Regions from separate parts of the Paenibacillus thiaminolyticus genome, predicted to be linked through region 1. Evidence: riboswitches for the same ligand, from Rfam matches in the RefSeq annotation. Region 1 holds a riboswitch; the other holds the start of a gene.
What was found. A riboswitch is a leader RNA that binds a small molecule or an ion and turns the genes downstream of it on or off. The one in region 1 is predicted to bind glycine.
Positions count from the first base shown of each region.

Region 2: another riboswitch for glycine. It lies ahead of FLT43_RS01500 (alanine/glycine:cation symporter family protein); the one in region 1 lies ahead of gcvH (glycine cleavage system protein GcvH).

Region 1 covers NZ_CP041405.1:6,448,901-6,454,425, reverse strand. Annotated here, with positions in the region: gene FLT43_RS30610 (S8 family serine peptidase) at 1-711, shown strand, start outside; gene FLT43_RS28410 (DUF2935 domain-containing protein) at 877-1,701, shown strand; gene FLT43_RS29555 (hypothetical protein) at 1,755-1,925, opposite strand; gene gcvH (glycine cleavage system protein GcvH) at 2,063-2,452, opposite strand; glycine riboswitch at 2,535-2,618, opposite strand; glycine riboswitch at 2,623-2,730, opposite strand; glycine riboswitch at 2,891-2,986, shown strand; glycine riboswitch at 2,990-3,100, shown strand; gene gcvT (glycine cleavage system aminomethyltransferase GcvT) at 3,190-4,314, shown strand; gene gcvPA (aminomethyl-transferring glycine dehydrogenase subunit GcvPA) at 4,311-5,525, shown strand, end outside.
Region 2 covers NZ_CP041405.1:356,786-362,310, reverse strand. Annotated here, with positions in the region: gene FLT43_RS01500 (alanine/glycine:cation symporter family protein) at 216-1,556, opposite strand; glycine riboswitch at 1,706-1,804, opposite strand; gene FLT43_RS01495 (aldehyde dehydrogenase family protein) at 2,093-3,571, shown strand; gene FLT43_RS01490 (lytic polysaccharide monooxygenase) at 3,992-5,275, shown strand; gene FLT43_RS01485 (GNAT family N-acetyltransferase) at 5,471-5,525, shown strand, end outside.

The sequences.
Region 1 (5,525 bases):
CAAGCGTCCGTACTGAGACAGGTCGCTTCGGGACTGACCGTCCAAGGGGAGAAGGAGACCGTAACGAAGCCGATCCGAATCGGTCTGAAATGGAGCTCCTCCGCCGTAAAGGATGCCCGCAAAGTAGGCGTCTACAGCAAGGATTCAAAGGAAGCGTGGACGTACTACGCGCCTGGCGTTCGCTGGGATAAGGACGGCGTCCGCTTCACTACGGCGTCGCTCGGAGCCTATACGGCGCAGGAATTCAACAAGACGTTCGAAGATATTCGTACGCATTGGTCCAAAGATAAGGTCGAGCTCGCAGCCGCTCACCAGTTGATCGAAGGCAAGGGCAGCCAGAATACGTTCAAGCCGAACGATCTGGTGACCCAAGCGGAATTCGCCTCGCTGCTCGATCGTCTTACCGGTTCCGGCAAGACCTGGAACGACCGTATTGCCGAGCCGGGTGCGCGTGACCCGCTGACACGCGAGAAAATGGTTGTCATGCTGGTGCAGGCGCTGCAGCTAAAGACCGATGACGCTCCGGCGCTCGGTTTTGCCGACCAGGCGAAGATCGGTGCCGATGCCCGCGCCGCCGTTGCGGTTGCGGTAAGCCGCGGCTATATTAAAGGCATGGGCGGCAACAAGTTCTCTCCAGAGGGAACATCAACCCGTGCCCAAGCAGCCACGGTGCTCGCCCTCGTGCTGCTCGATCTGCAATCGGAATCGTAATACCGGCCTGACAAGGCCATGACACAACCGCTGTCCCTTAGGGACAGCGGTTGTTGCATCTTGCGGCGGGCAGGGCAGTCGAGAAATGGCATGCGAGACAATCCGTTAAACATAAGATGACAATAGAACCGATTCTGCCTCCAACAACCGCAAAGGAGAGTGCATATGCATATTCATCAGCCCTTGGCCGCTCCGGTCGGATCGCTCTTGTTCGAGCACCGCTTCTGGCTGCAAATATTGGGAGATCATTCCCGCTTCATATTGGACGCCCTATCGCCACGGGAAACGGAAGACATTCGCCGGGCGAATCAATTTATACAACGGTTCGATCAGCTTCTGGACCAAGCCCGCCAAGCTTCCTCCGAGTCCCAAGCCCTGGCCATCGCTGCCGATGCGCATGCCGCAACGATGGAATTGAAGGATTTCAAGCTTGATCTGCTGCGCAGATCTCTGCTCCGCCAGGTGACCGTGCATCTTCCCCCAACCTTTTTCAACCATATGCTCAACGAGCTGCAAGAGTATGTTTATATTCTCGATGCCGTTCGGGCCGGGAAGGCGGTGCCTTTGTTCGATTCGCTTCATTATGATCTGGTATGGCTATCGGACGCTTCCGGCCATGCATCGGCCATCGCATCGAACCTGGATGCGGTGGAGAGGCGGCTGATCGAGAAGAGCCGCGAATTTGAGAAGCATTTCGATGATTATTACAAAAAAGCGGTCGAAATGGTCGGCTACTTGCGGACCCAGCTTCGCCGCTTCCCTGCGATGGAGCGGTTCCACCGCGATGTGAACTTGGAGATTAAGCTGTTCACGAAATTCCTGCTAGAGCTGGAGGAAATGGATCTAAGCGCGGAGACACTCGATGTCATCAGTCCGCTGATGCCGGATCATATGGCGCGGGAGGAATGCTACTATCTGATCAAATTGGCCCTCACCGGCGCTGTCCCTTCTCCGGAATGCGATCCAACCACGCCGCGGGTTCAAGGATAAAGCAACCCCCCAGTTCCAGGAACTGGGGGGACTTGCGGTGCTTGAGACACGCACTATTCGGACCGTTTCGTTTCCGCATCGGGTACGATTCGACACTGCTGAGCGCCTTCCAGATCGGCTCCGAACTCGGAATCTTGGCCCTCGACGTCCGGCATTCTGTTCAGCTTCGTCGTCTGTACTTCCGCCTTCGTCGCTTGGTCGCGGTTATGTTCTTGGTTGTTCATTCGGCAACTCTCCATTTCGCATATACTCATGTACACAGCTAGTATGCGAGAAGGAGCGCCGCTTTATTCATGGATGTTCCGTTATTCCCATGTTCATACATCCGCATCGGTCTGCAGCCGGGGTTGCGGGCGGCACCCTACTCGATATGCTTCCGGTAGCCCTCCGCATTGAGCAGATGCTTCATCGCTTCCTCCGGCTCGGCATCCAGCTCCACCTCGGCAAGCCAGCCGCCTTCATACGGTTCGCTGTTCACCTTCTCGGGGCTATCCTCCAGATCGGGATTGACCTTCGTTACCGTTCCCGAGACCGGGCAGTACAGCTCCGATACCGTCTTGACCGACTCGATCGATCCCATGCTGTCGCCCGCCGTTAAAGCGGTTCCAATCTCCGGGAACTCGATGAATACGATATCTCCCAACTCAGCTTGTGCGTGATCGGTAATCCCGATGCGCACGGTTCGCCCTTCGACGACGACAACCCATTCATGCTCCTCGCTGTACAACAGATTCTCTTTCACTTCGCTCATGTTCACGCTCATTCCTCTCTCATTATTATCGCAATTAGCCGGCACAGCAAAAAAAGACAGATCAAAGACTCATTCGCCTCTTCTCTGTCCCGGGTGCCTGAGAGTTTGCCCGGCTGCCCACGGCAGGCCGGTATTCCCCTTGGGCGGCAGTACGCTCTCTCCAGAGGTGCGTCGGACGACGGTGCTTCTACCTGAGAGATTCCTCCCCGACACGGCGGTTCGGCGGCTTGCTCCTTCGGTGCCGGGACTTGGAACCCGGTCTCTCCCGTTCGTCTTCATTCGCGGTATGTGATACTGTTCAAAATTTACATCTATAGCGTAGTTCAGCTTCCCCGCCATGTCAATATGAGAATCATTTTCGCAGAAGTTCGCAGAAATGGATTGACAATGTCAGGAAGGTTCGAGTAATAATGGAGGTATGACAATTGCACATTGCGAATGATGGTAAAGGGAGAGATTACTGCGAGACAGTAACGCCGAAGGAGTAAGCCCGCCACGGGTGAATCTCTCAGGCAAAAGGACGTTTACCGGACGCGCCTCTGGAGAGCATCCGCTTCAAGCGGGTCACCCAAGGGGAAACTTATGGGCCGGCTTCAGCAGACGGAAGCCGGAAGATCATGAGGTAACTCTCAGGTACACAGGACAGAGCGTAAGAAGGCATCCGCTGGAAGCGGAGCGGCCTTTTTTCGCCTGTCTTTTTTTTGAGTCCCATTCATTATCCATATCGAGGTGATGTCATGTCCACGTTACAACGCACGCCCCTATTTCCGAAGTATGCCGAATACCCTTCCGTCCGCTGCATCGATTTCGGCGGCTGGGAGCTCCCGGTGCAATTCAGCGGCATCCAGCGGGAGCATGAGGCCGTACGGCAGCAGGCCGGCCTGTTCGATGTGTCGCATATGGGCGAGCTATTCGTGAGCGGTCCTGCCGCATTCTCCTTTTTGCAGAAGATGACGACGAATGACTTGTCCAAGCTGGAGGACGGCAAGGCGCAGTACTCCCTGCTCTGCTATCCGCATGGAGGTGTCGTCGACGATCTGCTCGTCTACCGTCTTGCCGAAGATCACTATATGCTGGTCGTTAACGCATCCAATACGGACAAAGTTGTCCAATGGCTGCATGACCATGCAGAGGACGGCGTCCATATCGATAACGCGTCTTCCCGCACGGCCCTGCTGGCGCTGCAAGGACCGCAGGCGCTGTCCATTTTGACGCAGGCAACCGAAGCCCCTGTCAGCGGGTTGAAAGCGTTTCACTTCCTGTCCGATGCCCAGGTGTGCGGCGTTAAGGCTCTCGTCTCGCGCACAGGCTACACGGGCGAGGATGGGTTCGAGCTCTATATCTCGGCTGACGACGCGACCCATCTATGGACGGAGCTGCTGCGAATCGGCGAACCGTTCGGGCTCGTTCCGGTAGGCCTGGGGGCCAGAGATACGCTTCGCTTCGAAGCGAAGCTGCCGCTATACGGCCAGGAGCTGTCCGAGCAGATTACGCCGCTGGAGGCCGGGCTTGGCTGGTGCGTGAAGCTGAATAAAGGGGAGTTCATCGGCAGAGAGGCACTCGCCAAGCAGAAGGAAGAAGGCGTTCCCCGGCGATTGGCCGGGATCGAATTGATCGATCGCGGCATCCCGCGGACCCACTATCCCGTCTATGCAGGCGATAAGCTAATCGGCGAAGTGACGTCCGGCACGCAATCCCCTACCTTGAAGCGCAATCTCGGCCTGGCGCTGATTGAATCGCCATACGCCGAATTGGATACCGAACTGGAAATCGAGATTCGCGGCAAGCGGCTTAAGGCCCGCGTCGTCGCCGCTCCATTCTATCAACGCCCTACTACAACCAAGGGAGGTTCGCCTTCATGACCAAGACACATCGCTATATCCCGATGACCGGGCAGGACGAGCGGGACATGCTCGCCGCGATCGGCGCGGCATCGATCGAGGAGCTGTTCCGCGACATTCCGGAAGCGGTTCGTTACAAGGGACGGCTTCCGATTTCCGAAGCGCTGGACGAAGCGGCCCTGCTGCGCCATATGCAGGAGCTGGCCGGCCGCAACGCCAACCTTGATCAGTATGCGAGCTTCCTTGGCGCCGGCATCTATGACCATCATATTCCGGTCGTCATCAATCACGTTATCTCCCGTTCCGAGTTCTATACCGCTTATACGCCATATCAGCCGGAAATTAGCCAGGGAGAGCTGCAGGCCATATTCGAGTTCCAATCCTATATATGCGAACTGACGGGCATGAAGGTGGCCAATGCGAGCATGTATGACGGGGCGACCGCGCTCGCGGAAGCCGGGGTGCTGGCAAGCGCGGTCACGAAGCGCAAGCGGGTCGTCGTCTCGCGCACCGTGCATCCGGAAGCCCGGCAGATCCTGCATACGAGCGCCCGCGGGCTCGGTCTGGAGATTGTGGAGGCGCCCGATGCGAACGGAGTAACCGACCTGGAGAAGCTGGAGGCGCTCATAACGGACGACACGGCTGCGGTCATTGTCCAGTCACCTAACTTCTTCGGCTGCATCGAGGACGTGAAGGCCATCGAACCGATGATTCACGGGCGCAAAGGATTGCTTATTATGAGCGCCAATCCGCTGTCGCTCGGCCTGCTGGAGAGCCCGGGACAGCTGGGCGCCGACGTCGTCGTCGGAGATGCCCAGCCGTTCGGCATCGCCTCCTCGCTGGGCGGTCCGACCTGCGGATACTTCGCCGTATCCGAGCCGCTGATGCGCCGCATCCCTGGCCGGATTGTCGGCCAGACCAAGGATCTGGACGGCAAGCGGGGCTTCGTGCTGACGCTGCAAGCCCGCGAGCAGCATATCCGCCGCGAGAAGGCGACATCCAATATTTGCTCGAACCAGGCGCTGCTGGCCTTGAGCGCTTCCGTCTATTTGTCTGTCATGGGCAAATCCGGCATCCGCGAGATCGCGAATCTGAACGTCCAAAAAGCGCATTACGCTGCAGATCGGATCGCGCAATCGAAGGCTATGTCCCTGCCGTTCACCTCGCCGTTCTTCAATGAATTCCTGGTGAAGCTGCCGGAAGGCGTCTGTCCGGCCGCCTTGAACGCCGCC
Region 2 (5,525 bases), 520 kb from region 1:
CTTGTGTCTCAAAATGATGCTCCTGTGCAGCAATTTCATGTGACCTGACCTGAACTGCCCTGAGCTATCGTGATCTACCTTGACCGGCCTTGCCCTGGCCTACCGTGACCTGCCATGCCCTCCCCCCACATAGCAAAAAAAGCCGAACAACAGGTTCGGCTAGTCTTGCTAGTTCTGCCATTCCGGGTTCCGGGCATTGCCTGCCTGAACGCGCCTCACTGCTTCATATGCCGCAAATAAAGACGGGTCTCTGCCACGACCACGCCGGACAATCCCAACAGTGCGACCAAGTTCGGGAGAGCCATCAGCCCGTTCACGATGTCCGAGAGCAGATAGATCGCATGCAGCTTGATGAACGCGCCTGCCGCGACCATGGCGATGAACACAATGCGGTAAGGCAAGATCGCCCGCACGCCGAATAAATAGACAATACAGCGCTCGCCGTAATAGTTCCACCCCAGAATCGTCGTAAAAGCAAATAACATAAGACATATCGTCAGAATGATAGACCCGAAAGGCATCGCGGCATCGAACGCCGCTTGCGTCATGGCCGCACCTTCCGCCATACCGTTCCACGCCCCGGTCACAATCAGCGTCAGGCCGGTCAGCGTACAAATGATAATCGTGTCAATGAACGTACCGGTCATCGATACAAGTCCCTGCTCCGCGGGCCATTTCACCTTGGCCGCCGCCGCCGCGATCGGAGCGCTGCCGAGCCCGGATTCATTCGAAAACACCCCTCTCGCGATGCCGTTCCGAATGGCCATCATGACGGTCGCTCCGAGGAAGCCGCCGCCCGCCGCAGCCGGGCTGAAGGCGCTCTGGAAAACAAGCGACAGCGCGTTCGGAATCTTGTCGGCGAAAGTGATCAGAACGATGACGCTGGCTACGACATAGATGATAGCCATCGCAGGCACGACTTTGGTGGTCACCCTAGCAATGCTCTTGAGACCGCCAATCGTCACTAGAGCTATCGCGAGGGTCACCACTCCTGCGGTTACCGCTACAGGAATCCCCAGGCTGGTCTGGCTGGATGATACGATCGCATTCACCTGCGGAAGAGTGCCGATGCCTAATAAGGCTACCAATACCCCGCTCACCGCGAAATAGATCGCAAGCGGTTTGAACTTCGCACCCAAGCCTTGTTCGATATAGTACATCGGGCCGCCCGACACTTGCCCGTTCTCGTCGATTTTCCGGAATTTCACGGCCAACAAGCCTTCCGCATACTTCGTCGCCATGCCAAAAAATGCGGCCAGCCACATCCAAAACAGCGCGCCCGGCCCGCCTATCTGAATCGCGGTGGCGACGCCGACAATATTCCCCGTTCCGATCGTGGCCGCCAGGGCGGTAGCCAGCGCGCCGAAGCTCGTGACGTCGCCTTTGCCTTCGTTTTTCGCAGTGAATATGAGCTTGAGCGCCAGCGGCAGGCGAAGCACCTGCAGCAGCCCGAGCCGAATCGTTAGAAAAATACCGGTCCCCACTAATAAGATGAGGAGCGGCGGCCCCCACACAAATTGATTCACCCGATCCAGCCATACTTCCAACCAATGCATTACAATTCCCCTCTTCATATTAAAATCAATGTCTGACGACATAAAAAAGAGCCAAATCGATAGATTTGACTCCGGGGGACATTTTTGCAGAACAGCAAAAAGAATGATATGTGAATGCAATCACAATACCAGCATAAAGATGCCTGACATCTGCAATCCCTGTCCTTTTACCTGAGAGTTTTAACGCGCTTCTTGCTGCGTCTTGCCCCTTCGGTGCTCCGCGATGGAGTCTCTCCAGAGTCCTGTCCGTATACGGTCCTGCTTATCCAATTCGCTTACGAACGATAACAAGCGCCTGAGAGCTTTGCCCCTTCGGCCAGGTTGATCCTGTCTCCCGTATACTTCATCCAGTTATGAAGTTGTTCATCCATTATAGAGAACCATCTCAGATTCCGCAAGGATCTATTTTATGGAAAAAGAACCGCACCTGCTTTCTCCCGCTCACAACGGGCATGATTCGTCCTCCTGGAGAATACATATCTTGTGAGAGCCTGCAATCATTGTCAATGAATATTCTCACGAAGGAGTGATTATGCTTGTCATCGTTCCAAATCAGTCCGAAGGTTGAAGCTTTTTTGCAAGGCACGAAGAAGCTGTTCATCAATGGAGAGTGGGTCGAATCCGTCCAGAACAACGTCTTTTCATCGATCAATCCGGCTACGGGAGAAGTGCTCGCGGTCGTGTCGGAAGCGCGTGAGGAGGATGTGGACCGGGCGGTCAAGGCAGCGCGCCATGCATTCGATCATGGCAAATGGTCCACCATGAGCGCGGCGGCTCGCAGCCGCCTCATCTATAAGCTGGCCGATCTCATCGAGGCGAACAAGCAAGAGCTTGCTGAGCTGGAGACGCTGGATAACGGCAAGCCGCTGCGGGAGACGAAGGCGGCTGATCTTCCGCTCACGATCGAGCATTTCCGTTATTATGCCGGCTGGGCTACGAAAATCGTCGGACAAACCATTCCTACGGCAGGCAACTTCCTTACCTATACGAGACATGAAGCGGTCGGAGTGGTCGGCCAGATCATTCCGTGGAACTTCCCGCTGCTGATGGCGGCCTGGAAGCTCGGCGCCGCCCTCGCTACCGGCTGCACCATCGTCCTGAAGCCGGCGGAGCAGACGCCGCTGTCCGCCCTCTACCTGGCCCAATTGACCCAGGAAGCCGGGTTCCCGCCTGGCGTCATCAATGTCATCCCCGGCTTCGGCGAGACGGCGGGCGCGCCGCTCGTCCAGCATCCGCAAGTCGACAAGATCGCCTTCACCGGCTCGACGGTTGTCGGGAAATCGATTATGCGCGAAGCCGCAGATACGGTCAAAAAAGTAACGCTTGAGCTCGGCGGCAAATCGCCTAACATCATCCTCCCGGACGCCGATCTGTCCCGGGCGGTGCCCGGCGCGCTGCGGGGCATCACCTTCAATCAGGGGCAGGTGTGCTCGGCAGGCTCGCGGCTCTACGTGCAAAAGAAATTATATGATAACGTCGTGGCAGACCTGGCGTCGGAGGCGAAGCGGATCCGGGTAGGAAGCGGCCTCGATCCGGATACGGAGATGGGCCCGCTCGTCTCGTCCGAGCAGCATGACATCGTGAAGCGCTATATCGAGGCGGGGAAAGCGGCCGGCGCAGAGCTGGTTGCCGGCGGCAAAGTGCCTGGCGGACAGGGCTACTTCGTCGAACCGACGATATTCGCGCATGTCGATCCGAAGATGACGATCGCCTGCGAAGAGATCTTCGGGCCTGTCGTGGCGGCGATGCCGTACGATACGCTCGATGATTTGATTGAGCAGGCCAACCAATCCGATTACGGCTTGGCTGCGGGAGTATGGACGCAAAATCTGAAGCAAGCCCACTATCTGGCAAGCAAGCTGAAAGCGGGCACGGTCTGGGTGAACTGCTACAACGCCTTCGACGCGGCCGCTCCGTTCGGCGGCTACAAGCAATCGGGCCTTGGACGGGAGATGGGCTCCTATGCGCTCGACAACTATACCGAAGTGAAGACGGTGTGGGTGAACCTGAACTAGGACAGCAGTGACTAGATTACGCCGGACGGCGCTAGCCGCATCCGGACCGAAGCCGTGTACAACGGGATTCGGCAAGACGTCAAGCCGCGCGGCTTGGCGTCTTTTTGCCATTGTTCTCTCCCGTCTGTTCCCTGCCAAGGCGCAGCAGCCGTTCTTCATAATTTTTCTATTTTTCATTAATAAGACATAAACCGCTTGAATAAAAATACATATCGAATCCGTATTCCCCGATCATACATCCGCGCGCGGCGAAGTTAAAGCGTATATCTCGATGCCCGTGCGGAGGTCTATTGTCCTCATCCGGTATAAGCTCAGCTTGAGTTCTTATACACATCCATTCCAATCGCAAGGAGGAAAATGAAGTTGGCAAATCGTTATGTACCCCATCCATTGTTCCGGAGATGGCTGCTATCCAGCGGCATGGCGCTCGCCCTCATGTTCGTCATGATCGTCTTCTCCGGCAAGGCGCTTGCCCACGGCTACATTGATTCCCCAAGCAGCCGCGCCGACCTGTGCGCCAAGGGCGTCAACAAAAAATGCGGGTTCATCATCTACGAACCGCAAAGCCTGGAAGCGCACAAGGGCTTCCCTGCCGCCGGTCCGGCCGACGGCAAGATCGCAAGTGCGAATGGAGCTTTTCCGGAGCTGGATCAGCAATCGGCCACCCGCTGGAGCAAGGTCAGCATTACGCCGGGGACGACGACGTTCCATTGGACCATTGAAGCCAATCATGCAACCACGAGCTGGAAGTACTACATCACGAAGCAGAACTGGAATCCGGATGAGCCGCTCACGCGTGCTTCCTTCGACTTGACCCCGTTCTGCAGCGTCGATTACAAAGGCAAGCAGCCGCCACATTCCTATTCAGATACATGCGATGTCCCAAGCCGCACCGGCTACCAGGTCATCTTGGCGGTATGGGAAATCGCGGATACGGCGAATGCGTTCTACAATGTCATCGATGTGGACTTCGGGGGCGGTTCCCCGGTCGATCCGACGCCTCCCGCAGCGCCTGCGAACCTGGCCGTATCGAACGTTACGTCTACGAGCGCCATTTTGACATGGGATGCTTCGACCGACAATGCCGGCGTCACGGGATATAAGATTTATCGAGGCTCCACATTGGCGGCTTCCACGAACGGGTCGACGTTAACCTATACCCTTGCAGGGTTGACGCCTAGCACCTCCTATTCGTATTCGGTCCGGGCCGTCGATGCCGCCGGCAATCAATCGGCCAGCAGCAATGTCGTCACCTTCACCACCCTGCCCCCGCAGCCCGATACGGAGCCTCCTGCTGCGCCATCGTCCTTGACCGCTTCGGCCATCACTTCGTCGAGCGTGACCTTGACCTGGAACGCATCCACGGACAATGTTGGTGTAGCCGGGTACCGCATTTATAACGGAACGGCTCTGGCGGGAACGACGAGCGGATTGAACTACACCGTGTCCGGTCTGCAGCCGGAGACCTCCTATACGTTTACGGTTGTGGCGTTTGATGCAGCCGGCAATGTCTCCCTGCCCAGCAGCGCGTTGAACGTTACGACAGCGCCCGCCCCTGCCGCGACGCCTTGGGCTCCGAACACCTCGTATGCGGCCGGCGCGCTTGTCACGTACAACGGCAGGACGTATGAGGCGCGGGTCGCGCATACCTCGCTGGTCGGCTGGGAGCCGCCGAATGTCCCTGCCCTATGGCTGTTGAAATAAGGTGCAGCAGCGAACGCGTACGGAAGCCCTGAACGTCAGGGCTTCTTCCTTTTCCATAAATGCGTCTGCCCGATACTGAGTCCCTCGCATCAAACGGCAGCAAGTGGAAATTCTAGTCTATCTCTACTAAAATGATAGAAAGATATGGGTGAACAGCATCCGTACATAGACAAATATAGGAGGCAGCAAGGAAACATGCAGATGATTTCATATTGGAAGGGCGCCGCCGTACAGCTTCGCGCTCCCGACA